Linked DNA regions of Chlorobaculum parvum NCIB 8327. The protein of the gene in region 2 binds, or shares a complex with, the protein of the main gene of each other region. Links are inferred from orthologs where the notes say so. Each region holds a gene or a part of one and is shown on either strand. Other genes may lie near its edges.

What was found.
Region 1: the proteins of secA (region 2) and secY are in contact, whole or in part, in a crystal structure (PDB 3DIN), measured with the Thermotoga maritima proteins. The link is inferred for Chlorobaculum parvum NCIB 8327 from one-to-one orthologs. Residues at the interface, in WP_004082002.1 of Thermotoga maritima: Glu261, Ala262, Arg263, Lys300, Ala301, Arg302, Thr303, Ile304, Ile305, Leu323, Tyr324, Asp325, Pro326, Val329, Ser330, Tyr333, Ile336, Lys340, Phe345, Val349, Glu363, Phe364, Tyr374, Ser375, Gly376, Gly377, Glu393, Ile395, Thr482, Ser483; in WP_004081795.1 of Thermotoga maritima: Glu108, Gly109, Glu110, Glu111, Ala236, Glu237, Arg238, Arg239, Ile240, Thr241, Ile242, Gln243, Tyr244, Ala245, Arg246, Arg247, Val248, Thr249, Gly250, Arg251, Arg252, Val253, Tyr254, Gly256, Ala257, Ser258, Thr259, Tyr260, Leu261, Pro262.

Annotation. Positions count from the first base shown.
Region 1 is NC_011027.1:186,242-201,452, reverse strand. Bases 1-2,861 are described here. They hold secY (preprotein translocase subunit SecY), read right to left. Parts: upstream 2,164-2,861; coding sequence 838-2,163; downstream 1-837. Other genes in these bases: rpmD (50S ribosomal protein L30), read right to left, coding at 2,771-2,861; rplO (50S ribosomal protein L15), read right to left, coding at 2,182-2,736; map (type I methionyl aminopeptidase), read right to left, coding at 68-841; infA (translation initiation factor IF-1), read right to left, coding at 1-17. In the rest of the region: more of rpmD, read right to left, coding at 2,862-2,956; rpsE (30S ribosomal protein S5), read right to left, coding at 2,972-3,490; rplR (50S ribosomal protein L18), read right to left, coding at 3,512-3,871; rplF (50S ribosomal protein L6), read right to left, coding at 3,931-4,470; rpsH (30S ribosomal protein S8), read right to left, coding at 4,502-4,903; rpsN (30S ribosomal protein S14), read right to left, coding at 4,968-5,237; rplE (50S ribosomal protein L5), read right to left, coding at 5,259-5,807; rplX (50S ribosomal protein L24), read right to left, coding at 5,905-6,147; rplN (50S ribosomal protein L14), read right to left, coding at 6,264-6,632; rpsQ (30S ribosomal protein S17), read right to left, coding at 6,668-6,937; rpmC (50S ribosomal protein L29), read right to left, coding at 7,007-7,213; rplP (50S ribosomal protein L16), read right to left, coding at 7,244-7,663; rpsC (30S ribosomal protein S3), read right to left, coding at 7,710-8,474; rpsS (30S ribosomal protein S19), read right to left, coding at 8,881-9,177; rplB (50S ribosomal protein L2), read right to left, coding at 9,211-10,050; and more genes. UniProt on the Escherichia coli protein: The central subunit of the protein translocation channel SecYEG. Consists of two halves formed by TMs 1-5 and 6-10.
Region 2 is NC_011027.1:1,052,715-1,068,727, forward strand. Bases 1-3,663 are described here. They hold secA (preprotein translocase subunit SecA), read right to left. Parts: upstream 3,297-3,663; coding sequence 201-3,296; downstream 1-200. Other genes in these bases: purL (phosphoribosylformylglycinamidine synthase subunit PurL), read right to left, coding at 1-79; CPAR_RS04875 (SDR family oxidoreductase), read right to left, coding at 3,649-3,663. Outside these bases: more of CPAR_RS04875, read right to left, coding at 3,664-4,527; CPAR_RS04880 (DNA glycosylase), read right to left, coding at 4,600-5,553; hsdR (EcoAI/FtnUII family type I restriction enzme subunit R), read left to right, coding at 6,768-9,125; CPAR_RS04900 (type I restriction-modification system subunit M), read left to right, coding at 9,153-10,619; CPAR_RS04905 (restriction endonuclease subunit S), read left to right, coding at 10,622-12,352; CPAR_RS04910 (AAA family ATPase), read left to right, coding at 12,365-14,263; CPAR_RS04915 (ceramidase domain-containing protein), read left to right, coding at 14,281-14,925; CPAR_RS04920 (CPBP family intramembrane glutamic endopeptidase), read left to right, coding at 14,954-15,577; CPAR_RS04925 (zinc ribbon domain-containing protein YjdM), read left to right, coding at 15,720-16,013. UniProt on the Escherichia coli protein: Required for protein export, interacts with the SecYEG preprotein conducting channel.

The DNA.
Region 1 (15,211 bases), 850 kb from region 2 along the record:
GATTCTTCCTTGGCCACTGTCTCTCTCCGCTTTTCTTCAGTTCGTTATAAATAGTGCTCTCTGTTGCTTACCGGGTCAGAATTTCGGCAGGGCCGTCACCGATGGCGATGGTGTGCTCGAAATGGGCTGACGGCTTGCCGTCTTCGGTTACAGCAACCCAGGCGCCTCGTTTACTGACCGCACGTCGAGAGCGGCCAAGGGCAATCATCGGCTCGATGGCCAGCGTCATTCCCTTGCGCAACTTCACACCGGTATGCGGCCGTCCATAATTCGGAACGGCAGGGTCCTCATGCAGTTCGCTGCCGATTCCATGGCCGACCATGTTCTCGATCACACTGTAATTGAACGAGCGCGCATGCTTCTCGATGGCCGCCGAAATGTCGTGCAGACGGTTGCCTGCAACGGCCTGCTCAATACCGCGATAGAGGCATTCGCGCGTCACATCGACAAGCTGCTGAACCTCGGGGGCGATCTCTCCAACCACAAACGTTCGGGCAGAATCGCCGTGGTAACCGCTTTTGTAAGCTCCGCAATCGACCGAAACGATCTCACCTTCCTGAATCACACGCTTGTCGCTCGGCACGCCATGCACAACCTCTTCATTGATCGAGACGCACAGGGTGGCCGGGTAAGGCGTCACATTGGGCTCGCCTTTCGGCGCGTAATTCAGAAAACTCGGCACGGCCTGATGATCGCGAATGAACTGCTCGGCAAGCTCGTCGAGCCGCTTGGTCGTCATACCTGGAGCAATTTCCTCTTCGAGCATGTCGAGAACGCGACCGACGATTTCGCCAGCCTCGCGCATCAACCCGATTTCACGCTCGCTTTTGATGGTGATCATCGACGCCCCCGAGCCTTCGCGGTCTTCATGAACCCGTCGTAGTGGCGCATCATCAGATGGCTTTCGACCTGCTGAAGCGTGTCGAGGCCGACGCTGACAATAATGAGCAAGCTGGTGCCACCGAAAAACTGGGCGAAACCGGGCGTCACGTTTCCGAACTTGGTCAGAAAGGTTGGCAACACAGCAATCACAGCCAAAGCGATAGCGCCAGGCAGCGTGATTCGGGTAAGGATATTGTCGATAAACTCTTCGGTACTCTTACCGGGGCGAACACCGGGAATGAATCCCCCCTGACGACGCATGGTATCAGCAACCTCTTTCGGATTGAACGCGATAGCCGTATAGAAGTAGGTGAAGAACACGATCATGAGACCAAAGATAATGGCGTACCACCACGAATCGTAGGCAAATGCCGAAGCGATCTTCTGCATGGCCTCACTTTCGGGGAAGAACGACAGGAAGGTGCTCGGCAGGAACATGATCGACTGCGCGAAGATGATCGGCATAACACCGGCCGTATTGACCTTCATCGGAATGTACTGCGTGCCGCCACCGTAAACCTTGCGGCCAACGACGCGCTTGGCGTGCTGTACCGGAATTCTTCTCGTCGCTACGGTCAGCAACACCACGATCGCTACGATTGCCGCCATGAGCCCCATGATAACGATCTCGACAATCCAGTTCTTGCTGCCAAACGAAACAGACTGAATTTCAGCCACAAGCGACTGCGGGAACCTGGCAAGGATACCGATCATGATGATCAGCGAAATACCGTTACCAATGCCACGCTCGGTAATCAGCTCACCAAGCCACATGATGAACACAGTGCTGGCGGTCAGAATAACGATGGCCGTGATGGTAAAGAAAATGCTCGGATCGGGAACAACCACCTTGCCGAACGATGAAGGGCTCGACAGGTTGACGCTGACGCCCCATGCCTGGAGAAACGCCAAAAGAACCGTACCGTAACGGGTATATTGATTGATTTTCTGTCGTCCCTCTTCGCCCTCCTGCTGCAACTTCTGCACGAACGGCGTCACCGCTCCAAGAAGCTGAATGATGATCGATGCCGAAATGTACGGCATGATACCGAGCGAAAAGATCGAGGCGCGTGCAAACGCGCCTCCGACAAACAGGTCAAACAGACCGAAAAGGTCATTGGAGTGTGACGTGGTCGCACTCGCAATTGCTGCGGCGTCAACCCCCGGAATGGTGATATGCGATCCCAGCCTGTACACAAACAGTAGCAGGAGGGTATAGAGGATCCGCTGCCTTAACTCAGGGATTTTGTTAATATTCCGAATGCTCTCATTAAGCTTCATGGCAGCTCATTCCGTGGTTCACGACTTGTCCGACTTCTTTTTTTTCTTCAACACCGGGGCTTTGGGAGTCAAAAGAGCCTCTTCGAACGGCAGGCCATTGACCTTTGAAGCCTCCTCAAGCGTACGGTAAGCAGTGACGGTCTTGCCACCAGCCTTTTCGATCTTTTCCACAGCACTCTTGCTGAAGAAATGAGCCGTGATGGTTACCGCGGACTCAAACTCACCGTTGCCAAGAATCTTGAAGTAGTCCTGATTGCTGGCGTTGCAGAGATGCTTGAGATCAAGCACACTGATTTCTTCACCAACAAGCCCCTTCTCGATCCACATCTGAATCTGGGCAAGGTTGACGCATGCGACAGACTTCTTGTTTGGCGGCGTGAAACCGAACTTCGGAAGCCTTCTGTACATAGGCATCTGTCCGCCTTCAGTGACCGGACGCGTATAACCGCTCCTCGACTGCTGTCCCTTGTTACCCTTGCCGGCAGTAGTACCGTTGCCTGAACCGGGTCCGCGACCGACCCTTTTTCTTCCCTTGACTGCACCTTTAGCAGGGCGGAGTGAACTTAAATCCATTGTTTGAATTCCCGACTATCTTTAGTGATTCTTCTTAAAGCTCTTCAACCTTGACAAGGTGCTGGACGACGCGAATCTGCCCTCTGGAGCAGGGGTTGTCCTTGATCTGAACCTTGTGGTTCGGCCGTCCGAGGCCGAGAGCCTTGATCGTTGCCTTCTGCTTCTTGGTGCCACCGATAACGCTGCGCACCTGGGTAACCTGTAACATTTTCTCACTCATGCTCGCCACTCCTTTTTAGCTTTCGTATACCTCTTGCAGGGTCTTCGAGCGGCGCTCTGCCACATCGTTGGCATCGGAGATGCTCTGGAGACCCTTGATGGCTGCCTTGACCACGTTGTGCGGGTTGGAGGAGCCGAGAGACTTGGTCAGGATGTCATGGATACCGGCCATTTCAAGCACGGCCCTGACAGCGCCGCCAGCGATCAGACCCGTACCGGGCGTCGCAGGCTTCATCAAAACTTTAGCTGATCCGTATTTGGCGACGATCGGGTGAGGAATGGTTCCCTTGACAATCGGCACCTTGATGACGTTCTTTTTGCCATCTTCAACGCCCTTGGCGATAGCATCCTGAACTTCATTGGCTTTTCCGAGCCCGTATCCGACATGGCCTTCCTTGTCACCGACAACGACAATAGCGTTGAAACCGAAGCGCTTACCACCTTTGACAACCTTGGCGGTTCTGTTGATGTGCACCAGCTTCTCTTTCAGATTCAACTCACCGGGCTTGATATTCCTGGCAGATTTTTTCGACATGTACGTTCTCTTTGAAAAGTTTTAAAAGATCAGGCCAGCTTCACGTGCGCCGTCGGCCAGAGCCTTGATGCGACCGTGGTAGCGGAATCCGTTCCTGTCGAAAACGACATTGGAAATACCCTGGGCAATCGCCTTTTCAGCAAGCTGCTTGCCTACTGCGGCACTCCTCTCGGATTTGGATCCCTGAAGACCTGCATTGTCTTTGGACATGGTCGATACCGCCATGAGTGTCTTGCCACTCTCATCGTCGATCAATTGCGCATAGATCTGCGAAAGACTCCTGTACACGCACAGCCTTGGTCTTGTTGCGTTGCCATGCACCGTAGCCCTGCTTCTTGCCTTGATTTTCTGCCTGCGGGCAGCTTTATCGATTTGGCTCATTATCTCTAACCGTATAAATGTTTGTTACCTGACTTTTTCCGATCCTCGGCACGGCCGACTTACTTACCGGCAGCCTTGCCTTCCTTGCGGCGAATAACCTCACCTTCGTACTTGATACCCTTGCCGCGATACGGTTCCGGCTTCCTGAAGGAGCGGATCTTTGCAGCGATCTGGCCAACCAGAGCCTTGTCAATACCGCTGACAAGAATGACGGTCGGTTCGGGCACCTCGATTTTGATTTCGGCAGGAGCCTGGAAGTAGATCATGTGCGAGAATCCGACGGTCAGCGCAAGCAGATCGCCCTTGAGTTCAGCGCGATAACCGACGCCGGACATTTCGAGCTTGCGGGTAAACCCTTTGGTCACACCTTCAACCATATTGTTGACCAGCATGCGGTACAAGCCGTGCATGGCTCGCGAACGTTTGCTGTCATCAATTCTCTGCACGGTCACGGCGCCATCTTCAACCGTAACGATAACCTCATCAACCAGAGCCTGCGAAAGCGAACCCTTCGGACCGGTTACGTTGATCATCTTGTCCTTGACCTCGACCTTAGCCTGATCAGCAAGCTGGATCGGCATTTTTCCTATTCTTGACATGGTAAACTGATGCTCTTTGGCTTAGAAAATTTTAATAAATACGGAACAGCACCTCACCGCCGACGTTCTGCTCGCGTGCCTCCTTGTCGGTCAGAATACCCTTCGAGGTCGAAAGGATGAACAGACCGAGACCGCCAAGGTATCGTTTGATATCCTTGCCCTGATAGACTCTGCGGCCAGGAGAGCTGACCCTCGAAATCTCCTTGATGGCATGCCGTCCGTCAGCCGTGTATTTCAGCTCGACGCGGATGAACGGGAACTTGTCGGCTTCGGTTTTGATCACCGTGTAGTTCTGGATGTATCCCTTTTCGACCAGCAGTTTCGAGAGATTCTCGCGGACGCGGGTATAAGGAATATCGGTCGTCTTGTTTTTTGCGCTCCCGGCATTTCTGATGCGGGTGATGAAATCGGCTATGGAATCCGTTACGGGCATGGCTCTAACAATTGGTTACTTTCGTAAATGATCAGACATCTATCTATCGATCCCGGTGGCGCGCTTACCAGCTCGCCTTTCTGACGCCGGGAAGCTTGCCTTCGAGTGCCAGCTTGCGGAACATGTTCCTGCACAGGCCGAACTTCTCGTAGTTACCGCGACCGCGACCGGTCAGGACGCAGCGGTTGCGCACTCTCGTGGCGGAACTGTCTCGGGGAAGCTTGCGAAGGGCTTCGTAATCGCCGGCTTTTTTCAGCTCTTCACGTTTTGCCGCATACTTCTCGACAAGCTCTTTCCTTCTTTCGTTACGTGCAATGATGCTTTTCCTTGCCATCTTGGTTCGTGCTTTGTTTGTTTAGTTCTTCTTTTTGAAGGGCATGCCGAGCAGGGTGAGAAGCTCGTGGGCCTCCTCATCCGTTTTTGCCGACGTGACAAAACTGATGTCCATGCCGTTGATTCTCGGCACCTTGTCGATGTCGATTTCCGGGAAAATGATCTGTTCGCGGATACCTGCGTTATAGTTACCGCGACCGTCGAAGCTCGTGTCGCTCAGACCGCGGAAGTCGCGGATACGAGGCACGGCAACCGTCACGAAACGATCGAGGAATTCGTACATCATCTTGCGACGGAGGGTAACGCGGCAGCCGATTGCCTGGCCTTCACGAAGCTTGAAGTTCGAGATAGCTTTCTTGGCTTTGCGAATCTGCGGCTTCTGGCCGGTGATCTGGCCGAGCTCCTGCATGGCGGTTTCGAGCAGCTTGGGCTCCTGGGCGGCTTCGCCCACACCGATGTTCACCGCGATCTTTTCGAGGCGGGGAACCATCATGATATTCTCGTATTTGAATCGCTCCATCATCTTCGGAACGACGGTCTCCTTGTAGTAGACCTCAAGGCGAGCAGGCATAGCTACTTCCTGCTCCGCATTCTCTTTTTTAGACATCTTTGCTTGTACTTTTTACACAGGATGGTCTTGGTCATCCTGCCTTTTAATGAAATCTCAGTCAGCTCTTCTTGACGTTCGACGCATGAATCGGAAACTCGCGCTCGATGATCGAGCCCTGAGGCGAAGTCTGGGTCGGGCGCATATGGCGCTTGCGAATATTGACGCCTTCGACGATCACGCGACCTTTCTGCGGGAAGACTTTCAGAACCTTGCCCGACTTGCCCTTGTCGTTACCGGCAATGACAACGACATCATCATTCTTCTTGACGTGGAGCTTGATCTTTTTAATGCCTGTTTTCATGGTTGACCTGTATGATATTATTCATGAACCTGAGCGGGAGACGGGACTCGAACCCGCGACCAACAGCTTGGAAGGCTGTGACTCTACCAGCTGAGTTACTCCCGCTGATCGCTCCCTCAGAGAACCTCGGGAGCCAGCGATACGATCTTCATATACCTTTTGTCGCGAAGCTCGCGAGCGACCGGCCCGAAAATACGAGTGCCTCTCGGCTCGCCCTGAGCGTTGAGCAGCACAACGGCATTCTCATCGAACCTGATGTAGGAACCGTCCTTACGACGCTGCTCCTTGGCGCAACGCACGACAACAGCCTTACAAACATCTTTTTTCTTGACGACGCCGTTCGGAACCGCTGCCTTGACCGTTACCATGATCTGGTCTCCGAGAGCTGCATAACGCCTTCCGGTACCACCGAAGACATGAATGCAACGCACTTTTTTCGCTCCGCTATTATCGGCAACAACCAGATTTGTCTCTTTCTGGATCATCCTGCATTAACCCCTGTTAATTGATAATAAATCGGTTACTTGGCTTTTTCGACGATTTCGACGAGCCTGCAACTCTTGTTTTTGCTGAGCGGCCTGCACTCCATCACGCGAACCACATCGCCCACACCAGCTTCGTTCTTTTCGTCATGGGCCATCAGGCGAGTCGTCTTCTTGAAGTACTTCTTGTACACCGGATGCTGAACCCTGCGTTCGACCGCAACGACGATTCCCTTATCCATACTGCTGCTTACAACTTTGCCCAACCAGCTCTTTTTACGGCCTCTCGTTTCAGCTCCACTTGACATTGCTGCGTTGTCCATTTTGTTTTATTTCCTGTTGAAACCGGTTATTGATAACTCTGCCGGACGCTGTTGTCAGGCGTTGCTGCTTTCCTGCAGCTCCATCTGCCTGAGCCTGGTCTTCATTCGTGCGATGTCACGCTTCGAATTGCGGAAAACCATCGGATTCTGCGGCGGTTCAATAGCCTTGTGAAAGTTGATATCGGCCAGTCTGTTTTCAAGCTCGTCGATCTTCTCGAGAAGCTCTTTCCTGCTCATAGCCGCTATTTCATAGTTTTTCATAATTCGCACTCTTGGCGGTTAAATTGCACGTTATCCTTCGTAATCGGGCCTGACGATAAACCTGGTCTTGATCGGCAGCTTCTTGGCGGCGAGCCTGAACGCTTCCTGAGCGATCTCACGCGGCACACCGGCAGCTTCGAACATGATGCGGCCTGGCTTGACGACGGCAACCCAGAACTCCGGATTACCTTTACCGGAACCCATTCGGGTTTCTGCAGGCTTCTTGGTGACCGGCTTGTCAGGGAAAATCCTGATCCAGATCTTACCGTCTCTCTTCATATATCGGTTCATGGCGACACGGGCAGCCTCGATCTGACGGCTGGTGATCCATGCCGGCTCCAGAGCTTTCAGGCCGAAGGAGCCAAACGTAACGGCAGTCCCGCGCTGGGCGTTCCCCTTCATGCGGCCACGCTGTGTCTTTCTGTATTGAACCCTCTTTGGCATTAACATACCGGCAACTCCATTCTATTTCGAATTATATGGTATTATAGTCTCGTCAGGCTTTTTTCGCAGCAGGACGGCGGCGGCGTTTCGCACCGCGGCCATCGCCACGGCCTCTGCCACGTGAATCGTTACGACGCTCCTGCATTTTCTTCATCTCTTCCTCTTCGATGGCATCGAGCCTCTGGACGAGCACTTCACCTTTATACACCCAAACTTTGATACCGATGGCACCAGCGATGGTGTGAGCGGTTACACTTGCGTAGTCAACGTTGGCGCGGAGGGTATGAAGCGGAATCTTGCCCTCTTTATACTGCTCGGATCTGGCGATTTCAACACCGCCAAGACGGCCTGCACAGCGAATCCTGATACCTTCGGCACCTGCCCTCATGGCCTGCTGGATCGCCTGTTTCATAGCGCGACGGAAAGAGACGCGATTTTCCAGCTGGTAGGCGATATTCTCACCGATGAGCTGCGCCTCAATTTCGGGCTTGATCACCTCGATCACGTCGATCTTTACCTCTCTGCCGGTGATGCGGGTCAGCTCCTGGGAAAGGTTGTTGATCTCCTCACCCTTGCGACCGACCACGGCGCCTGGACGGGCAGCGTAGATGTTGATCTTGATATGCTTGGTCGTACGCTCGATGACAACCTTGGAAACACCGGCCTTCTCTTTTTTGAGTCTGGCCGAAATGTAGTTACGGATAACCTGATCCTGCTTGATCTTTTCGGCGATAACCGGTCCGTCGTCATACCAGCGGGAGGTCCAGTCCTTGATGATTCCCAGTCTGAATCCGGTTGGATTTACTTTCTGACCCAATGCTATCTCCTTGTTTATTTGGTTACCGGTGTCTTGACCTTGTCAACGATGATCGTCAGGTGGTTCGAACGCTTGCGAATCCTGTATGCACGACCCATCGGTGCGGGCAGAAGTCCTTTTGAGCGAAGGTCCTTCATCGACGAAAACCGCTTTAACGAACAGCTCATTGTCGCTGACCCTTTCATCGGGGTTAAGCTGCGAGTAGTTGGCCACAGCCGATTTGAGCGTAACCATCACGTTACGGGAGGCACTCTTGGTGGAGTTGAGCAGGATGGCTTTCGCCTGATCGACCTGCTTGCCACGAACAAGGCCGGCTACGAGCCGCATTTTGCGGGGCGACGTCGGGGTATGCCGTAAAATTGCTTTAGCTTGCATGATATCTCTTTACCTTTCCGCTTGATTCAGTTTATTTTTTCCTGGGTGCCGAACCGCCCTTCTCTGCCTTGCCGCCCGCATGGCCACGGTACAACCGGGTCGGAGCGAATTCGCCAAGCTTGTGGCCGACCATGTTTTCGGTAACGTACACTGGCACATGAGTTTTGCCGTTATGAACCGCTACGGTGTGACCGACAAAATCAGGAGAGATCATCGAACTTCTAGACCAGGTCTTCACAACCTTTCTTTCACCTTTGCTGTTCATATCAAGGATCCGCTTTTCCAGCTTGAATTCGATGAAAGGACCCTTCTTCAGTGATCTTGGCATAATTCTCTCTGCTTGTTGTTAGTTACCGCAATGTTACTTGGCTTTCCGGCCGCGAACGATCAGCTTCGTCGAGGCTTTCTTTTTATTTCTGGTCTTCTGACCCTTTGCAAGCTGACCCCATGGGGATTTCGGATGCTTGCGGCCACCGCCAGATTTGGATTTACCTTCACCACCGCCCATCGGGTGATCGACCGGGTTCATGGCCATACCGCGAGTCTGCGGACGAATGCCTAACCAGCGGCTGCGACCTGCTTTACCCAGGCTGATGTTCTCGTGCTCGGAGTTGCCGATAACGCCGATGGTTGCACGGCACTCAACACGGACCTTCCTGATTTCGCCGGATGGCAGCTTGAGCGTTGCATGAACGCCTTCACGAGCAGCAAGCACAGCATAGGAGCCGGCTGACCTTGCCATCTGTCCACCCTTGCCGGCCTTCATTTCGATGTTGTGCACATCGGTGCCGAGCGGGATGTTCTTCAGCGGCATGGTATTACCAACCCTGATGTCCACCTTTTCGCCACTCTCGATGCGATCACCGACCTTCAAACCTTTAGGGGCGAGAATATAACGTTTTTCTCCATCAACATAATGAAGAAGTGCAATTCTTGCAGAACGGTTCGGATCATACTCGATAGCAGCGACTTTGGCAGGAACGTTATCCTTGTTACGCTTGAAATCGATGAGTCGGTAGAACCGCTTATGACCACCGCCCATGTGGCGGGAGGTTATGCGCCCGTTGGTGTTACGGCCACCGCTTTTCTTGAGCGGTACGAGAAGACTTTTTTCGGGCTCACTCTTGGTGATCTCCTCGAAACTTGCGTATGAAGCGAACCTTGTGCCCGGAGTGTTCGGAGCTAATTTCCTGACTGCCATCGTACTGTTTTATCTATCCGGTTGTTAATCCTGTTTATCGCTCTTGTCGGCTGGCTGGGCATAGTAGTCAATGGCCTGGCCTTCGCCAAGCGTCACAATCGCTTTCTTCCAGTCGCTCTTTTTGCCGGCGATAAGTCCTTTCCTGGTATACTGCCGCTTGGTTTTGCCGAGGCAATTGATCGTACGGATGGAAACGACATCAACATTGAACTTTTCCTCGACAGCCTTCTTGATATCGCTCTTGTCGGCGTCCTTTTTGACCTGGAACACATACTGGCCTTTCTGCTCAGTGAGTCCGGTGCTCTTTTCGGTCAGCCACGGCCGCAACAACGGGTTTTTCATTGCAATCTTCTCCTTTTTACTGGCAAACGGTGGATTACCCTAATGTTTCTTCTATTTTCTGCAGGGCGGCCTTCTGGAAAAGCACGGCCTGGCTGTTGAGAATATCGTAGGTCGAAGCCTGATCGGCGACCTGGATGTTCAGCTTTTCGATGTTCCTGCCGGAGGTGCTGACCACATTATCGTAGTGCGGCATCATAAGCAGGGTTTTCTTCTCGGCAAGACCGAGGTTTTTGAGCATGTCGGCCACCGGACGGGTCTTGATCGACTCAAGGCTGAAATCTTCAACCACGACAATCTGACCTGCTGCGGCTTTCGAGCTCAGAGCAGAACGACGAGCGAGCTGCTTGACTTTACGGTTGACCTTCTGCTCGTAGGAGCGGGGCTGAGGGCCAAAGATGGTGCCGCCACCAACCATGATCGGCGAGCGGGACGAGCCCTGGCGTGCATTACCGGTGCCCTTCTGGCGATACGGCTTTTTGCCGCCACCGCGAACTTCAGCGCGGGTCTTGGTCTTGTGGGTACCCTGTCTGCGGTTGGCGAGAATCGCCTTCACATCGAGGTACATAGCGTGTTCGGAAACCTCAACGGCGAAAATATCATCGTTCAGCGTAACCACTTCACCGGTTTCTGCGCCTTGTATATTGAGTACTTTTAATTCCATTGTTCTCTGCACTCACCGTTTACTTGGTTGTTGAAACAATCTTTACATAGGAGTTCTTCGGTCCCGGTACAGCACCTTTCACGACGATGAGATTCGATTCGGGCATAACCTTGACGATCTCGAGATTCCTGACCGTTTTATTTTCTCCACCCATTCTTCCGGCCATTCTGGTGCCCTTGAAGGTTCTGGACGGATCGGAAGAACCGCCGACCGAACCCGGAGCCCTGAGCCTGTCGGACTGACCGTGCGTTCTGGAACCGCCACCGAAGTTGTGGCGCTTGACCACACCGGCAAATCCTTTACCCTTGGTGACACCCAGCACATCGACAATCTCACCTTCCGTGAAGACATCGACGGCAACCGTAGCGCCAGCCTCGAGTTCACCAGCGATCAGGCTTTTGCTGACTTCTGAAAGCAGGTAACCGGGGGTCTTACCGGCCTTTTTATAGTGGCCTGCAAGAGGCTTGGTGACCTTTTTTTCATCACGCTCGCCGAAGCCGAGCTGATAGGCATCGTAGCCATCTTTTTCGGTGCTCTTGACCTGAGCCACAAAACACGGCCCGGCCTGAATCACCGTGCAGGGAACAGCTTCGCGTTTATTGTTATATAAACGGGTCATGCCGATTTTTTTCCCGAGAATCGCACCCATATCCGATTAGCTTTTCTATTTACTTTAAAACACTTTAAGACTTGATTTCCACATCAACGCCACTGGGAAGCTCGAGCTTCATGAGCATATCAATCGTTCTGGCCGTCGGGTTGATGATCTCGATCAACCTCTTGTGCGATGAGAATGCAAACTGCTCACGGGATTTTTTGTCCACATGAGGGGAACGGTTGACCGTATATACATGAGTTTTCGTGGGAAGCGGAATGGGGCCAAAAATGATGGCATCCGTCTGCTTGACCACATCGATAATCTTCAAAGCCCACTTATCAACGAGGCTATGGTCGTACGACTTGAGCTTAATCCTGATCTTTTGCTGAACAGCCACTGGTCTATCCCTGTTTCGATGGTTTCAATAAAAAAGGGGCGAGAGCGCTGCCTCGCCCCGGGATAACAATCTGTCGATTACTCGACGATCTTGGTTACCGAACCGGCACCAACCGTACGGCCGCCCTCGCGGATAGCGAACCTGAGGCTCTCTTCCATAGCGATAGGAGCGATCAGCTCGACATCGACGGAGAGGTTGTCACCAGGCATGACCATCTCGACACCCTCAGGGAGAGTTACCGAACCGGTCACGTCAGTGGTTCTGAAATAGAACTGCGGACGATAGCCGTTGAAGAACGGAGTATGACGACCGCCCTCTTCCTTCTTCAGGATGTACACCTCAGCCTTGAACTTGGTGTGCGGGGTGATCGAACCAGGCTTGGCGATAACCATACCACGCTCGAGCGCCTCTTTGTCCACACCGCGGAGGAGCAAGCCGGCGTTGTCACCTGCCTGACCTTCGTCGAGGGTCTTCTGGAACATTTCGATACCGGTAACAACCGATTTGGTGGTCGGCTTGATACCGACGATTTCGACTTCGTTACCAACCTTGATGATGCCCCTCTCGATACGACCGGTACCGACAGTACCACGACCAGAGATCGAGAACACGTCTTCGACCGGCATCAGGAACGGCTTGTCAACGTCACGAACCGGCTCAGGAATGTAGTCGTCAACAGCGTCCATGAGCTCCATGATGGCTTTCTCGCCTTCCGGATCGCCGTTCAGGGCGTTCAGAGCGGAACCCTTGATGATCGGAATATCGTCGCCCGGGAAACCGTACTCGGTGAGAAGCTCACGGAGTTCCATTTCGACCAGCTCGAGAAGTTCCGGGTCGGCGATGTCAACCTTGTTCAGGAAGACGACCAGCGCAGGAACGTTCACCTGGCGGGCGAGCAGGATGTGCTCACGAGTCTGAGGCATCGGGCCGTCGGTACCGGCAACGACGAGGATAGCGCCGTCCATCTGGGCAGCACCGGTGATCATGTTTTTAATGTAGTCAGCGTGACCGGGGCAGTCGATGTGTGCATAGTGACGCTTGTCGGTCTGGTACTCGACGTGTGCGGTCGAGATGGTAATACCGCGCTCCCTCTCTTCCGGAGCCTTATCGATGTCACCAAACTCACGAGCTGCTGCTTTACCAGATTTAGCAAGCACCGAGGTGATTGCTGCGGTAAGGGTGGTTTTGCCGTGGTCAACGTGACCGATAGTACCAATATTTACGTGAGGTTTATCCCTCTTGTATGACTCTTTAGCCATAGCTGTTCTCCCTGTCGGTTATCTTGTTTAGTGATGCGGTGAAAAAAACTGTTATTCGGAATCCTTTCCGACCCTTTTCTCCTGCAAGGTCTCAGCAATATTGCGCGGCACCTCGCGATAGGTCTCGAACTCCATTGAGTAGTTCGCACGGCCCTGCGTCATGGAACGAAGCGTCGTCGAATAGCCGAACATTTCGGAAAGCGGCACCTTGGCCTTGACGAACTGCGCACCTGCGCGCTCGCCCATACCTTCGATGTGACCGCGGCGGCCGGACAGGTCACCCATCACATCGCCGAGATACTCTTCAGGAGTGATGACCTCTACCTTCATGATCGGCTCGAGCAGTACCGGGTTCGCCTTTTTGGCAGCGCCCTTGAAACCAATCGAACCAGCGATCTTGAATGCCATTTCCGAAGAGTCGACCTCGTGATACTTACCATCGATCAGCGCAACCTTGACATCCTGCATCGGGAAACCGGCAACCACACCATCTTTCATGGCCTGCTGGATACCGGCATTCACCGACGGGATATACTCTTTAGGAATTGCGCCACCTTTGATCTCGTCGACAAACTCGTAGCCCTTGCCCTCTTCGAGAGGCTCGAGCCTGAGCACGACCAGACCGAACTGACCTTTACCACCGGACTGACGAACGAATTTACCTTCGTGCTCGACCGTTCCGCGGATAGTTTCGCGGTAGGCAACCTGCGGCTGACCGACGTTGGCCTCAACCTTGAATTCGCGCTTCAGACGATCGACCAGAACTTCCAGATGAAGCTCACCCATACCGGCGATCAGCGTCTGACCGGTCTCTTCATCGGTTTTCACCCTGAAGGTCGGATCTTCCTCAGCAAGCTTGGCAAGCGACATACCGAGTTTATCGTTGTCTGCCTTGGTTTTCGGCTCGACAGCGATCTCGATAACAGGCTCCGGGAACACCATCTTCTCAAGCACGATCGGCTTGTTCTCGTCGCAAAGCGTATCACCGGTACGGACCTCTTTGAGGCCGACAGCGGCGGCAATATCACCAGCGTACACAGCGTCGCGCTCTTCACGCTTGTTGGAGTGCATCTGCAGCACGCGACCGACACGCTCTTTCTTGCCAGTCACCGAGTTCAGTACATAGCTACCTGCATTGAGCACACCGGAATAGACGCGGAAGAAGGTCAGCTTGCCGACGAACGGATCGGTTGCGATCTTGAACGCAAGCGCCGCAAAGGGCTCTTCATCTTTCGGCTGCCGAACAATCTCCTCTTCAGTTCTGGGGTCGTGCCCCTCAACCACACCGTCATCGACCGGCGAAGCCAGGTAATCGATCACGGCATCCAGCATAAACTGCACGCCCTTGTTCTTGAAGGACGAGCCGCAGAGCACCGGAATAATGGAAACATTGAGGGTAGCCTGACGAAGCACCGAACGAATCTCTTCTTCGGTAATGTCATCGCCGTTCAGGTATTTTTCAAGAAGAGTCTCGTCAAGCTCGGAGACAGCCTCAAGCATGTTGATCCTCCAGGTACGAGCCTCGTTTTCGAGATCGTGCGGAATAGCAACCTCTTCGTAGGTGCTGCCATCTTCTTTATCGTAGATAATCCCCTTCATGCGGATCAGATCGACGAAGCCGGCGAACATCTCGCCCTCACCGATCGGAATCTGAATCGGAACCGGGTTGGCCCCGAGGCGCTCACGAATCGCTTTGACGGCGTTGAAGAAATCAGCGCCGGTACGATCCATCTTGTTTACATAGGCGATCCTCGGAACGCCGTACTTGTTAGCCTGACGCCAGACCGTCTCGGACTGAGGCTCAACACCACCGACAGCACAGAACAGCGCAACAGCACCGTCGAGCACGCGGAGCGAACGCTCAACCTCAACCGTAAAGTCAACGTGACCAGGCGTATCAATAA
Region 2 (16,013 bases):
CACATATTTTGGCGTATTCCTCTTCGTTCAGGCCATGTTCCTGGGCCAGTTGCAGGTTGACTTCGGGTTCGATGCTCATTGTTCGGTAGGAATTTTTACAGGTCTAACAGGTCGTATAAGATGTACAGATTGAACAGGATAAGAGATGAAAGGGCGGGCGCAAGACTCGCCCCTACAATTAGTCCATTGTCCATTATCAGTTACTCATTTGTGCCGCAGCAGTTCTTGTACTTTTTGCCGCTGCCGCACGGACAGGGATCGTTACGCCCGGGCTTCTGTTCGGCGCGGATCGGCTGCTGCACGACGATTTCGTCTCCGGGCATCGACATGGTTGAATCCACGCTGGCGTTGGGCGAAACCTCATAGGCGCTTTCAGCCTCTTTATGCTGCGCCACGAGGCGTTCCTGGTTTATTGCCTGCTGGCGCTGGCGGGCTTCGATTGCCTCCGACTCTTCCGGCGTGATCGGGAAGAGCTTGAATGCCAGCGACAGGGTTTCGTGCTCGATCTCCTGCAGCAGGTCGACGAACAGTTTGTAGGCCTCCTGCTTGTACTCAAGCAGCGGATCCTTCTGGCCATAAGCGCGCAGGTTGATGCCTTCGCGCAATCCGTCGATTTCGCGCAAGTGTTCGCGCCACTTCTGGTCAATCACCGACAGGACGGCATACTTTTCGATCTGGCGCATGATGTCGTCCGGCAGATCGGACTCCTTGCGATGATAAAATTCGCTTGCCGCTTTGAACAGCTCTTCGGCGCTCTTTTCGTACGGTTCGCGCTCGAATGCCGACGGGTCGGGTTTGAACTCGACCATCAGCTCGCGCATGACCTGTTCTTCGAGTCCAGCGGGATCGTTGGCTTCGTGGAATTTTTTCACCACGGTATTGCAGTAGTCGAGCAGGAGATCCATGATGTCGGCTGTCAGGCGATCCATTTTGAGCGCCTTGCGACGGCGGGAGTAGACCACTTCGCGCTGCTGGTTCATGACGTCGTCATATTCGAGCAGGCGCTTGCGGATGGCGAAGTTCTGTTCCTCGACCTTTTTCTGCGCGCGTTCGATCGACTTGGTGATCATCGAGTGTTCGATGACGTCGCCCTCTTCGTGCCCCAGCCTGTCCATGACCGAAATGACCCGCTCCGAGCCGAACAGGCGCATGAGCTGGTCTTCGAGCGAGACGTAGAAGATCGATTCACCGGGATCGCCCTGGCGTCCGGCGCGGCCACGGAGCTGGCGGTCGATACGGCGCGACTCGTGCCGTTCCGAACCGAGGATGAACAGGCCGCCCATTTCACGGATGCCTTCGCCGAGCTTGATGTCGGTGCCTCGACCGGCCATGTTGGTGGCGATGGTCACGGCCCCTTTCTGACCGGCCATGGCCACGATGTCCGCCTCGCGGGCGTGCTGCTTGGCGTTGAGCACGTTGTGCTGAATGCGCTTGGCGCGCAGCATTCTCGACAGGGTTTCCGATACCTCGACGCTGGCCGTACCAACGAGAACGGGCTGACCTTTGGCGACCAGCTCCTGCACCTTGCTGGTGATGGCATTGTACTTCTCGCGGCGCGTTTTATAGACCAGGTCGTCCATATCGTTACGCGCGATTGGCTTGTTGGTCGGAATGACCACCACGTCGAGCTTGTAGATTTCGAAGAACTCCGAGGCTTCGGTTTCGGCCGTACCGGTCATGCCGGCCAGCTTTTTGTAGAGGCGGAAGAAGTTCTGGATGGTGATGGTGGCCATCGTCTGGGTTTCACCCTCGATCTTGACGTTCTCCTTGGCCTCGATAGCCTGATGCAGCCCGTCGCTGTAACGGCGTCCGGCGAGCACGCGGCCGGTGAACTCGTCAACGATGTTGACCTGTCCGTCCTGCACCACATATTCGTCATCCTTGGCGAAGAGCGTGTAGGCTTTGAGCAGCTGGCTGATGGTGTGCAGGCTGTCGGAGCGCTCCGCGTAGAGCCGATAGACTTCGTCCTTCTTGCGAACCTTGTCGGAAGGTTGGAGATTCGCATCGGCATCGATGGCCGCAACCTCGCTGCCCACGTCCGGCAAGAGGAACAGATCCTGATCCTGATGGCTCAGTTTGCTCAGGAATTCGCGGCCCTTGTCGGTCAGATCGATGGTGTTGGCCTTTTCGTCCACCGCATAGTAGAGCATTTCGTCCACCTCGTGCATGCGGCTGGCGTTGTCTTTGAGGTATTCGTTCTCGACCGACTGGATGAGTTTGCCCACGCCGGTCTGCGAGAGCATTTTGCTGAGGCGGTTGTTTTTCGGCTGGCCGCGTTTGACGCGCAGCAGGGCGAGGCCCGCATCGAAATCGTTCGGCTTGGTTTTCAGAGTCTTTTCAGCTTCGCCGAGCAGGGAGGCCACGAGGTTCTGCTGTGCGCGGACGATCTGCTCGATCCAGGGCTTGATTTCGCGGTACTTCGTGTCGGTATCCGAGTTCGGTACCGGGCCGGAGATGATCAGCGGGGTTCGGGCCTCGTCGATCAGCACGCTGTCAACCTCGTCAACGATGGCGAAGTAGTAGTCGCGCTGCACCATCTCCTCCACCGTTCCGGCCATGTTGTCGCGCAGGTAGTCGAAGCCGAACTCGCTGTTGGTGCCCCAGGTGATGTCGCACAGGTACTCGTTGCGCCGCTGGTGCGAATACAGGCCCGACAGAATCACACCGGTCGAAAGACCGTGGTACTCGTAAACCGGTCGCATCCACTCCATATCGCGCTGGGCGAGGTACTCGTTGACCGTCACCACGTGCACGCCGCGTCCGGTCAGCGCGTTCAGGAAGACTGGCAGGGTGGAGACCAGCGTTTTACCTTCACCGGTGGCCATTTCCGCAATCTTGCCCTGATGCAGCACCACGCCGCCGATAAGCTGTACGTCATACGGAACCATGTCCCACACCATTTCGCGGCCCATCACCTCGTAGGTGTGGCCTTTCAGTCGGCGGCAGGTCTCCTTGACCAGCGCGAAGGTTTCGGGCAGCACCTCGTCGAGGATGCTTGCTGTGGCGGTTTCGTACTCTTTGCGAAGGTTGTCGAGCGTGTCGTTGAGCTGCTCGTTTTCCTCATGGCTGAGGTCGGGGTTGTCGAGCTTTTTTTCGGTATCAGCGATGTTCTTTTCGATGGGGATCAGGCTGTCCCGAACCTTTTTGCGCAGCTCAGTGCCTTTATTGCGGAACGCCTCGTCCGAGAGCGACTGAAGCGGGCCGTAGAGTTCATTTATCTGGTCAACGATCGGCTTGATTTTCTTGACGTCTTTTTCGTGCTTCGATCCAAACAGCTTGGTGAAAATTTTTAACATGTAAACTCTTGATTTCTGCAATGTTTCGTAACAGCCTCAGCGGCTACAGGCGTACCTCACCATGACCCTTAAAGTACCGAATTTAGCACGCTGAAAAAATACAAATGAAGGATAAATAATGGATAATTGATAGTGGAAAGTTGATAGTTGATAGTTGAATTGTTGAGGCTTGTGGGTGGGGTAAAGGGGGCGCGGGAAGTGTTGACCGAAGTGGACAGGCTGGAACAACCCGGTATGGCCGGACATTTTCATCATTCGTAGTCTATGATGTCCATTTTGTCCACGCTGTCCGTGTTCATTCGGTGGGGAAGGGCGGGTGTGAAACCCGCCCCTACAGATCAATTATCCATTATCAACTATTCTTCGCAGCCATCTGCTCGAAGAACGCTCGCAGCTTGTGGGTGCCGTATTGCGGGGCGACCGTGTCGTTCTTGCTGACGGTGGAGGCGAACAGGGCGATGTCGTGGATGTCACGGTTGATGAAGCCGGTCACAGCCGTCAGACCATCCGCTACCCAGATCGGTACCGAGATGGTGAACGGGCTTTTCTTGACCACATCGGAGGCCATCTCCGCCACCTCGCGATAGGTAAAGATTTCAGGTCCTCCGGCATCGATGTTGGTGTTGTCACCCTCGGCGGCATCGACGCACACCTTGGCCAGGTCGGCTCCGTGGATAGGGTTGGATTTGCGGTCGCCCTCGCCGAGCGAGAGCATGATGCCGTTGCGCGCCATGTTCAGGAACTGCGCCATGTCGGAGAAATAGCCCGTTGGCCGCACAATCGCGTACTCAAGCCCCGAGGCGCGCAGCTCATCGACGAACTTTTCGTGCGCCTGGATGTTCTCGATCTCCATCATGTTGTGCGCATTGAACACCGAGATATAGACGAACTTCCGAACTTTCGCTTTCATGGCCTCGCGGAGGATGTTCAGGTTCGCATGGTAATCCACATCGAAGCTCGAATGCACAAAGTCGGGGCGGGTCATGCCGAGCGATGAAAAGACGATTTCGATGTCATCGCACAGTCCGGTAAGGGTTTTGGGATTGGTGGCCTCGGCGACCACGAGCTCGTCGGCAAGGTCGGCAATCGCCGGTTCAAGGTGAGCGCCCGGCTTTGCGGCTTTTTCGACGCTCCGCACCAGAGCGCGTACCCAATAGCCGCGATTCTTGAACTCCTGCACCACATAGCGTCCGATATAGCCGGTCGAGCCGGCGACAAGTACCTTTTTCATAATGAACAAGGGTGATGGGTTGATAAGAATCAAACTCTTAAATCTAACCAGCGACGCCGTTACAACGTGCCCTTAAAACGCCTTCATCTTTTTGACCTCTTTCCGCCAGCAATGGAACAGGATGTGCCCGGCATAGCCAGCGCATTCAGTGCCGAGGATGGCTCGCGCCTTTTCCTGTAGAATCCGGTAGTTCTTTTCAGTCAGGCTGCGGCGGGCTTCTTCAATGCCGAACCACTCCCAGAGGTACTGTTTTACATGCGTATCGATGGGGAACGCATCGAACCGGCCAAGCCCGAACAGGGCGATGCAATCGGCGATTTTGAGGCCGATTCCGCTGTGCACGCACAAGGTTTCGCGAAGCGTTTCGAGATCGCATTCGCCTGAACCAACACAGGCTAGCGCCAGCTTGCCAGACTCGAACGAACGGGCCATGGCGATGATGTTTGCAGCCCTAATCCGGTTGTTATTCGTGCATAATGCCAGCTCAGAAGGATCAGCAGAAGCAAGAGCTGACGGGGTAGGGAAGCCGTAGAAAACCATCTCGCCTTCCGGCGTCTCAAGCACAATCTTTTGCCCATACCGTTCGGCAATCATGGAGACCTGACGGCGAATCAGGTGCATTCCGATGCCTTGAGCGCACATGAAAGTGACCATGATTTCGAACGGCTCCTGCCGCATTACCCGAACGGATCGGTACGGTTTTACCATTCGCCATAGTTCCGGATAATCTCGCTGAAAATCTGATGAAAAGATGCTGTTTTCATCAATATCAAAAGCAAAATACCACCTAAAAAAATCACTAATTTGCAAGCAAAAAGCTTCTTTACTTTGGCTGAAAATTTCAAAAGTAGTGCTATCAATACTGCGCAGTAAAAAGATTTTATTGTCGATTACTGTGGAGTAATAACCGCTAAAATTTTCTTTTTGAGACCACCTAAAACTTTGGCCACTGAACAGTGTTGCGTGTAAATCAAAGTTTCGATGAGATTTTATTATGGTTTTTGATAATTCTTTAGCGTCTGCCATAATTTGTGTTCATAATTCTGGTATTTATTTGCCTAATGAATATTTAGACAAGTAATCTAACATCTTTAATTTGAATGACTTAAATTGATTTATCTCATGCTTATGTTATGTCTGTTTTTGGTGTAAAAATTTGGATAAATATTTCTTTAATCTGGTTTGTTTTGGCTTTTTTGGTGCTTAAAATTTTGTTTTTACTGATCTTGTATTGTTTTTTCATTACTCTATAATATTTGCTTTAAATTTGCTGATAATTTAATAAATTAATCCATTAAATTATTGTGTGTATAGTTGTTTTGTTTTGTCTTAAAGCGTGATTTTAATTTTTTATGGTTGTTTTTTATTTTCGGTTTTTGTTTTGTAAGTCGCCTTAATATGGTTGCTTTGGCGATTATAATAATGCTATTAATTCTTTTCGTTTTTGTTTATGAAGATTTGATGATTGGTGTGTTGGTGCTTTGAACGGTGATTTAAAAATTCAGATGCACCTGCACTTGATTTGCCTTTGAAAACGTCGATGAGAGTTGAATTGAGTTGATGAGGCTGGTTTTGTCTGTTCTTTTTTGTCAGCAGAAAATGGTTGAGTAATCGAGCTGAAGATTCGATGAAATCGGGGTATGGATGGGTTTAGGTTGGATTTGCTTTTCATTTGATGCCGCGATTGAGTGGCAAAAAACTCGATAGCTGACTTAGGCTGCAAGGTGAGATTTGCACTCGCAGCACAGTTGGTAGCGCGACTGATTTTTTGTTAGTGGGTTCAAGATTTGAGCCCTTGCGTGTGAGCCAAACAACAAAAAAGCCTTACAGAACGTGCCTGTAAGGCTTTTTCTCTTGGTGATTGATAGTTAGAGGTGGGTCTGTTTTATGCCTCGTTTCCCCCTAAGCTAACGGCTATTTGTCGGAAGCTGTTCAGGTCGGCTTCGATGTTTTCGATGATCTCCGCCGCCAGCTCTTCTGGGTCGGGCAGGTTGTCGAGGTCGGAGAGGGATTGGTCTTTCAGCCAGAAGATGTCGAGGCTGGTTTTGTTTTTCATTTCCTTGCTTGTAAAGGGCTTAACCATTCAGTATATAACAAGATGCTTGTGTTAGTAGTGCAAAAGTTATCAATGTCTCCTGAAACCTTTGCTAAGTACCTGGTTTCCTTATTGATTCACCTGTTGCGCGCAACTGATTCCCATCTTTTATCGGCTTGACGCAACAAGATTGAAGAGCGCTCTGATGGATAAAAAGCAACTCTCCGAGCGGGACATCTGTACCAAATTTATCACGCCATCACTTGAGCAAGTGGGGTGGGACATCGCTACCCAGGTGCGCGAGGAGTTTCCGTTGACCAATGGTCGCATCATCGTGCGGGGCAGCGTGCATACTCGCGGCAGCCGCAAGCGCGCGGATTACGTGCTGTTTTACAAGCCCAACATTCCCATTGCCGTCATCGAAGCCAAGGATAACAAGCATTCGCTGGGCGATGGAATGCAGCAGGCTCTGGGCTATGCCGATTTGCTTCAAGTTCCTTTCGTCTTCAGCTCTAACGGTGACGGATTTCTGTTCCATAACAAACTTGCCCCTGACGGCATCATTGAGCGCGAACTTGCCTTGCATGAATTTCCTTCCGCCGAAACGCTCTGGCAGTGGTGGGCAGCGCACCGAGGACTTGACGATCGACAGAACAACCTCGTAACTCAGGACTATTTCAGCGACGGTTCCGGCAAGACGCCCCGATACTACCAGTTACTCGCGATCAACAAAACTGTCGAGGCCATTGCAGGCGGGCAGAACCGCATCCTCTTGGTCATGGCGACCGGAACTGGCAAGACCTTCACCGCTTTTCAGATCATCTGGCGGCTTTGGAAATCGAAAGCGAAAAAGCGCATCCTTTTTCTTGCTGACCGCAACATTCTGGTCGATCAGGCCATTACCAACGACTTCAAGCCCTTCGGATCGGCAATGACCAAGATTCAGAAGCGGCAGGCCGACAAGTCGTATGAAATCTATCTTTCCCTTTATCAAGCAGTTACGGGCAATGAAGAAGAGAAGAATATCTACAAACAGTTCAGTCCCGACTTTTTCGATCTGGTCATTATCGACGAGTGCCATCGGGGTAGCGCCGCTGAGGATTCGGCATGGCGCGAGATTCTGGAATACTTCAATTCGGCTACGCAGATCGGCCTGACTGCTACGCCGAAAGAGACCAAAGAGGTCTCGAACATCGACTATTTCGGCGAACCGATTTACACCTATTCTCTCAAGCAGGGCATCAATGACGGCTTTCTGGCGCCGTATAAGGTGGTGCGTATCGACATCGACAAAGACCTCGAAGGCTGGCGGCCCGACAAGGGAATGCTCGACAAGTACGGCAACGAAATCGAAGATCGCATTTACAACCAGCGGGATTTCGACCGTAGCCTCGTGCTGGAAAAGCGCACTGAACTGGTGGCCAGGAAGGTGAGCGATTTTCTGCGCCGTACCAATCGCTTTGACAAAACCATCATCTTCTGCGAGAACATCGAACACGCTGAGCGTATGAGGCAGGCGTTGGTGAACGAAAACAGCGACCTGGCCTCGAAGCACGACAAGTACGTCGTGCGCATCACCGGCGATAACGAAGAGGGCAAGGCCGAACTCGACAACTTCATCTTTCCCGAAAAAACCTTTCCGGTCATCGCCACCACCTCAAAACTCATGACCACCGGTGTCGATGCACAGACCTGCAAGCTCATCGTGCTCGACCAGCGCATCCAGTCGATGACAGAGTTCAAGCAGATTATCGGGCGCGGCACGCGCATCAACGAGGAGTTTGGCAAGTTTTATTTCACCATCATCGATTTCAAAAAGGCGACCGAGCTGTTTGCCGACCCCGATTTCGACGGTGATCCAGTGCAGATATATGAACCACAAGCCGGCGACTCTCCCTTACCTCCCGATATTTCGGGCGGAGAGCCCTATCCGGAAGGTCAAGAGGATCAGGATTGGCCCGATTTACAGGATAAGCCTGTTACTGGCGGAGTGCGCCGCTATGTCGTCGATAATGTTGAAGTGCGGGTGGTTGCCGAGCGGGTGCAGTACTTCGACGCCAATGGCAAGCTCATCACTGAATCGCTCCGCGACTACACGCGCAAGGCGCTTGCCGGGGAGTTTGAATCGCTCTATGACTTCCTCAACCGCTGGAACAGCGCCGAACAGAAGCAGGCGATCATCGACGAGTTGGCCGAACACGGCATCTTTTTCGAGGCGCTTGCCGACGAGATCGGGCGCAAGTCCGGTAAGTCCTTCGATCCGTTCGATCTCATTTGCCATGTAGCCTGGGACATGCCGCCGCTCAGCCGGAAGGAGCGAGCCGAGCAGGTCAAAAAGCGAAACTATTTCACGAAGTATGGTGAGGAGGCCCGCAAGGTGCTCGAAGCGCTTCTTGACAAGTATGCCGACGAAGGCATCGGCCACGTCGAGGAGACGCAAATCCTTACCATTTCGCCGTTTACCGAAATTGGTACGCCAATGGAGATCGTGCGCTTTTTCGGCGGAGTGGATGGGTACCGCCAAGCGCTGCTCGATCTTGAGCATGAACTCTATTGCGCCTGAAAACAACAACTTGACAGACAATCAGTAATGTCTATCCAGAACCTCGTAAAATCCATACAGGATATCATGCGCAAGGATGTTGGCGTTGATGGCGACGCTCAGCGCATCAGTCAGATTGTGTGGCTCCTTTTCCTGAAAATCTTTGATGACCGCGAGCAGGAGTGGCTGTTCACTCTGCCCGAATACCGTTCGCCACTGCTGCCTCATCTTCGCTGGAGCAACTGGGCCAAAGACCCGGAAGGTATCACCGGTGAGGAGCTGATCGATTTCGTCAACAACGATCTTTTCCCCTCGCTGAAAAATCTCGCCACCACGCCTGGCGTTTCCTCGCATGGGCGCGTGGTTGGCTCGGTGTTCGAGGATGCCTATAACTATATGAAGTCCGGTACGTTGCTGCGCCAGGTGATTAACATCATCGAGGAGGATGTGGACTTCAATACCTCTGGCGACCGGCATCTGTTCAACGACATTTACGAAAAGCTGCTCGCCGATCTGCAATCCGCCGGAAATGCTGGTGAATACTTCACGCCACGTGCGGTGACGCAGTTCATGGTGGACATGCTCGACCCGCAACTCGGCGAGTCTTTGCTTGATCCGGCCTGCGGTACCGGCGGCTTTCTCACCTGCGCCATCGAGCATCTGAACGAGCAGGTCAAGACCGTCGATGACCGCGAAAAGATTCAGGAGAGCCTGCACGGCGTAGAGAAGAAGCCCCTGCCGCACATGCTGGCCGTGACGAACATGATGCTGCATGGCATCGACGTACCGACTAACATCCGGCACGATAATACGCTCAGCCGTCCGCTCAAGGATTACAGCCCGAAAGATCGGGTCGATCTCATCATCACCAATCCGCCGTTCGGGGGGATGGAAGAGGATGGCATCGAGAAGAACTTTCCCCGCCAGTACCAGACCCGCGAAACCGCCGACCTGTTTATGGCGCTTATCATGCACCTGTTGAAGCCCGATACCGGCAAGGCTGCCGTGGTGCTGCCGGACGGGTTCCTCTTTGGCGAAGGGGTCAAGACGACGCTCAAAAAAGAGCTGCTCGAATCGTTCGATCTGCACACCATTGTGCGGTTGCCCAAAGGGGTGTTCAGCCCCTACACCAGCATTGCGACCAACATTCTGTTTTTCAAGAAGGGCGGGCCGACAAAAGAGGTCTGGTTCTTCGAGCATCCCTATCCGGAAGGGTACAAATCCTACTCCCGCTCGAAACCGCTGACTATCGCGGAGTTCGACCGAGAAAAGGCATGGTGGGGCGGAGCGTCGCGCAAAGGTCGCCAAACGACGGAGTACGCCTGGAAGGTGAGCGCGGAGGAGATTGTGGCGCGCAACGGCAACCTCGATTGCAAGAATCCGCACGAGGTCGAGGTGGTGCATGGTGATCCGGAGGAGTTGATGCAGGAGTATCATGGGATCGTCCGCCAGCTCGAAGAGGCGCAAGAGGCGCTGAAGCGCGAGTTGATCGATGCGCTGGAGGGGAGGGGATGACGATGGATTTTCGGGACGGCGAAACATCGGTGGTTGAGCTGCTTGAGCGGCATTTCGAGGTGGCGTTTTCTGCGCCGGATGGGGTGAAGAAGCTGCGGGAGTTGATTCTGACGCTTGCGATGAAGGGCAAACTCGTGCCGCAGGATCCGAACGATCAACCGGCGAGTGAGATGCTGAAGGAGATTGAAGCTGAAAAACAGCGGTTGGTGAAAGAGGGGAAAATCAAGAATCCGAAAGCGTTACCGCCGATTACGGCTGACGATGTTCCGTATGAATTGCCGGATGGTTGGGAGTGGGTAAGGCTTGGTGAAATTACAGCCTATAACGGTAGAAAAAATATATCAGGAGATCAAATTGATCCAGATACCTGGGTGCTTGATCTTGAGGATATTGAAAAGGATACTTCAAGAATTTTATATCGCGCGAAGTTCTCTGAAAGACAATCAAAATCAACAAAATCTACTTTTTTAAAAGGTGATGTGCTCTACGGTAAACTACGTCCATATTTGGATAAAATAGTTGTTGCTGATAGAGATGGGGTTTGTACTACTGAAATTGTTCCTATTGTTTCTTTCGTTGGATTGCATTCTGATTTTCTCAAATGGTTATTAAAACGTCCAGCATTTTTATCCTATGTCAATTCTTTGATGTATGGTGTGAAAATGCCTCGACTTGGAACGGATAATGCAGTGGCGAGTATTCATCCACTTCCACCACTTCCCGAACAACACCGTATCGTCGCTCGTATCGATGAATTGATGGCGCATTGTGATGAGCTGGAAAAGCTGCGTGCGGAGCGGGAGCAGAAGCGCGTCAAAGTTCACGCCGCCGCAGTCAGGCAGTTGCTCGATACGACGGAGCCGGAGTCAAGCGCCAACGCATGGCAGTTCATCTCCCGGAATTTCCGTGAACTTTATAGCGATAAGGAAAACGTCGCCGAACTCCGCAAAGCCATTCTCCAGCTCGCCGTCATGGGCAAGCTCGTCCCGCAAGACCCGAATGATCCGCCTGCCTGTGAACTGTTGAAGGAGATTGAAGCTGAGAAACAGCGGTTGGTCAAAGAGGGGAAGATCAAAAAGCCGAAGGCGGTGTCGCCGATTAAGCCGGATGAAGTTCCGTATCCGCTGCCGGATAGTTGGGAGTGGGTGAGATTGGGAGACGTGATTTCTTATATGGATGCAGGTTGGAGTCCGAAGTGCGAAACTGGACCGGCAAGTGATTCGGAATGGGGAGTTTTAAAAACCACAGCGGTTCAAAAATTGGAATTCTTGCCGCATGAAAATAAGACTTTGCCTATAAAATTAACACCTCGACCAGAATATCAGGTAGAGGAAAAAGATATTTTGATTACTCGTGCAGGCCCAAAGAATCGAGTTGGTATATGTTGTGTTGCTACGTCTATAAGGCCTAAACTGATGTTATCGGATAAAATTATTCGGTTCAAAATCTATGGTGATCTGATTTCCCCGGATTATTGCGCTCTTTCTTTGAATACAGGATATTGTTCCGAACAAATTGAGATGTTTAAATCTGGTATGGCTGAGAGTCAAATGAATATTTCTCAAGATAAGGTGAAACGTTTGTTGATGCTAATTCCCCCACTTCCCGAACAACACCGCATCGTCGCTCGCATCGATCAGTTGATGGCTTTGTGCGATACGCTGGAGCAGCAGATCGATGACGCCACCCGTAAACAAACCGAACTACTCAACGCCGTGATGACTCAGGTGTAGGAGGGGAAAACTATGCGCCTGACATCACTCTACATCGGCCAATACAAAAATCTGCGGGATTTTTCCCTGAGCTTCGATGGCAGCAGTTTCATCGATGTCTTTGTAGGGAAAAACGGCACCGGAAAATCCAACCTGTTCGAGGCACTCATCGAGATATTCCGCCATCTTGTGGAGTACGATCGCGAAAAGGTTCCCTGCGATTTCAATTACCGTATCAAATTCGTGATTGATGAAAAAACAACCGAGATCGCATGGAACTCCGGTAAATTGATCATTGATGGTGAGGAACGGAGAACTGTGGGCAAAACACCGATGCCTGATAATGTGCTGATCTATTACTCTGGTCATAATTATGCGGTATCCGACCTTGTGGAACGTTATGAAAAAGCCTTTCGTCGCCGACTCAAGGGGGCCAACATTGAAGACAATCGTCGCTTTATCAGCATTGGTCCGAAATACAAGTCATTGTTGTTGGCCGTGCTGCTTTCACAACCGGAAACGAACAAGGCCAGACGATTTATCATGGATAAATTGGGCATTGCAACGGTCGGCAAGGAACTCATTGTTGAATTCAGGCGGCCCGATTTTGCCAGAGGGCGCTTGAAAGAGCTTGGGGTTGATGGCATTGAGGCCTTCGATCCACGCACCCATTACTGGGGTACAGACGGTATTACACGCGAGTTCCTCAACAAATTAGCATCCTGTATCAAAGGCGAATTCAACCACTTTGATATGTATAATCGTGGTAAGGATAGCTATCGCTTCAACATCAATCTTGATATCTTTAAGAAACGATTCAAAGATGATTCGGTATCGGAGATTTTCCGGCAGTTTGACAACCTCAAGACATTGGGAATGTTGGCAAACATCACGTTACGTCTGAAGTTCTCAAATGGTCGTAGCGGATTTATCTCCCATTTCAGCGATGGGCAATTTCAGTCGGTTTACATCTATTCTATTATCGAATTGTTCAAGGATCGCAACTGCATTACCTTGCTCGACGAACCAGACTCATTTCTTCACCCCGAATGGCAATACCAATTTCTCCAGCAGATCTTTGAGATTACCGATACTGCGGCAAAGAACAATCATGTGCTGATGAGCAGTCATAGTGCGGTTACCTTAATTCCTCATGACAAGAAGAAAATTAAATTTTTCGATATCAAGGAAAGCCATGCAAATTGTTACGACTTACCAAAGGCAGTTGCCATCAAAAAGCTGAGTGCAGATATTATCAAATATTCAGAGCAGGAACAGTTACTTAGCATCATCAATGCCATCCAGATTGAAAACAAACCGGTACTGTTCACCGAGGGCAGCACTGATCCGGTGATTCTCAAGGTGGCATGGTACAAGCTGTATGACGTTGAGATGCCTTTCATCCCGTTTTATGCCTTCAGTTGTACCTACATCAAGCAGTTACTGACTGACGGTCGCATTCATGCTGAAATGGGTGGATTGCCGGTTTTCGCCCTTTTTGATTTTGACAAGGCCTATGATCAATGGAACGGATTGAATGGCTCCGTCAGTGAAGCCGATCCATTGAAAGGTATGATCAAGAAATGGGCTGAGGGTGAATCTTATGCTCTGATGTTGCCGGTGCCAGCAAATGTTGACATCCAAAAACAGGTCATTCGAAATCCCACTACCGGTGAAACCTTCGGTGGCGACTCGTGCTGTGAGATAGAGCACCTGTTTTACGGTCTTGATGCAACAATGAATTATTACCAAAAAGAACCGTGTGTTGGCGGTAGCAAGATTGTGTTTAAATCAGACAGAGAGAAGACAGCATTTGCCAAAGAAGTCGTACCAAATCTCGATTCATCATGTTTCGAGGTCTTTCGTTCGATGTTTGAGTTTATCAAATCGAAATGTGCTGCCGAAGCAGATGGCGTGAAGATCGTGACATAAACTGATTCGTTCCCGTCATGCTCTACGACTATTGCGAAAGAACCGGCTCCGGCTTGTTCGATGAACCGGTCAACCTGCTGACGAACCTCTCGTTCATTGTCGCCGCCGCTTTTGTTTACCGTTTACTGCGCGATCGCGGTCAGTTCAATCGCGGCAATATTCTTCTTTTGACTCTGGTTGCGTTCATCGGGGTCGGGAGCACGCTGTTTCATTCATTTGCGACTGAATGGGCCAGGCTGCTCGATGTGGTTCCGATCTTTTTGTATCAGCTCGCGTTTTTATGGCTCTACATGCAGCGGGTAGCCCGGCTCGGCACCTTTTCCCGTGTTGCGCTGGTGGGAGTGTTTCTGCTTGTCAGTCTGTACGCCTTGACGTTTAAAGGCTTGTTGAACGGCTCGGTGATGTATCTGCCTGCAATTCTGTCGGTTATGGCGGTTGCCGTCTTTCACTATTTCCGAAAAAAGATCGAGCCGATGCTGGGTTGGTATGCCTTGATCGTGTTTGCTCTATCGCTCTTCTTTCGCACGATTGACGCGGTTCTTTGCTCGGTTTGGCCACTCGGGACGCACTTTGTGTGGCATCTCTTGAATGGTGTGCTCTTATACCTCACAACCCGAATTATTATCGTGAATTCCGGGTTACAGCAGGCAGATCGTTCATAAAAGAGCTAACGCGAGCTTTATCAGAACAATGGAGAGTGTATTCGGTAGTGATCAGTCTGTGCAGAAGGCCCGGTGGCAATTGTTGTATTCGGTGGCGATTCTGATGGTGGTTCCTGCCTTGATCTACTTCGATGTTATTCCTTACGGATGGCGCATTTATATGCTTCTTGCACTGGGCGTCATCTTTTCCTTCCTCTCGTATCTCCGTGGGTACACGCTGAATGAGCTTGGGTTCAGAAAGGACAATATTCGTAAAGCCTTTCTGATGCAGGCTCCGTTTCTGATGCTGTTTTTGTTCGTTCTCTCCTTTGCCCACAGGCTTGGTTTTGTCGAACGGGAATTCCTGTCGAAAGAGCTGTTTCTGGTGTTTTATGTGTTTATCTCCGCTCCTTTTCAGGAGTTTGTCTATCGCAGTTATATGTTCGCGCTGCTGAAGCGTTGCGGCTGGGAGAACCGGTTCGTGTTCGTCCTTTTCATGGCGCTTCCGTATGTGTTTGTCCACATCATCTATCACAATGCGTTGACCTTGATTTTTACCCTGATTGTCGGCGTGTTCTGGTCGTACAGCTACATCAGGCAGGCGAACCTTTTTGCCGTTTCATTTTCTCACGCCGTGATCGGGTGCGTTGCCCTCTTTTTGGGCGTTGTGTAACCCGTGTTAAGGAGCTGGTCGGGTTTTGAACGCGTCTCCATTTCTCGCCACCCAGTGTCCGAACTTCACCAGTTAGGTCTGCGCTTTGGAATTCATTATACTCCCGCGCACTGTTTCTTTTCAATTTCTCGATTTGACCGCTATGAGCACTCTGCCAAACTGCCCCAAATGCAATTCCGAATACACCTACGAGAACGGCACGTTGCTGGTATGCCCCGAGTGTGCCCATGAATGGAGCCCTGCCGAGGCTGCTGGCGCGACAGAAGGAGAGCGGGTCTGGAAGGATGCGAACGGCAATGTGCTGCACGATGGCGATACCGTGACGGTGATCAAGGATCTCAAGGTTAAAGGAGCCTCTTCGCCGATCAAGGGCGGCACGAAGGTCAAGAACATTCGCCTCGTAGTGGGTGATCACGACATCGACTGTAAAATCGAC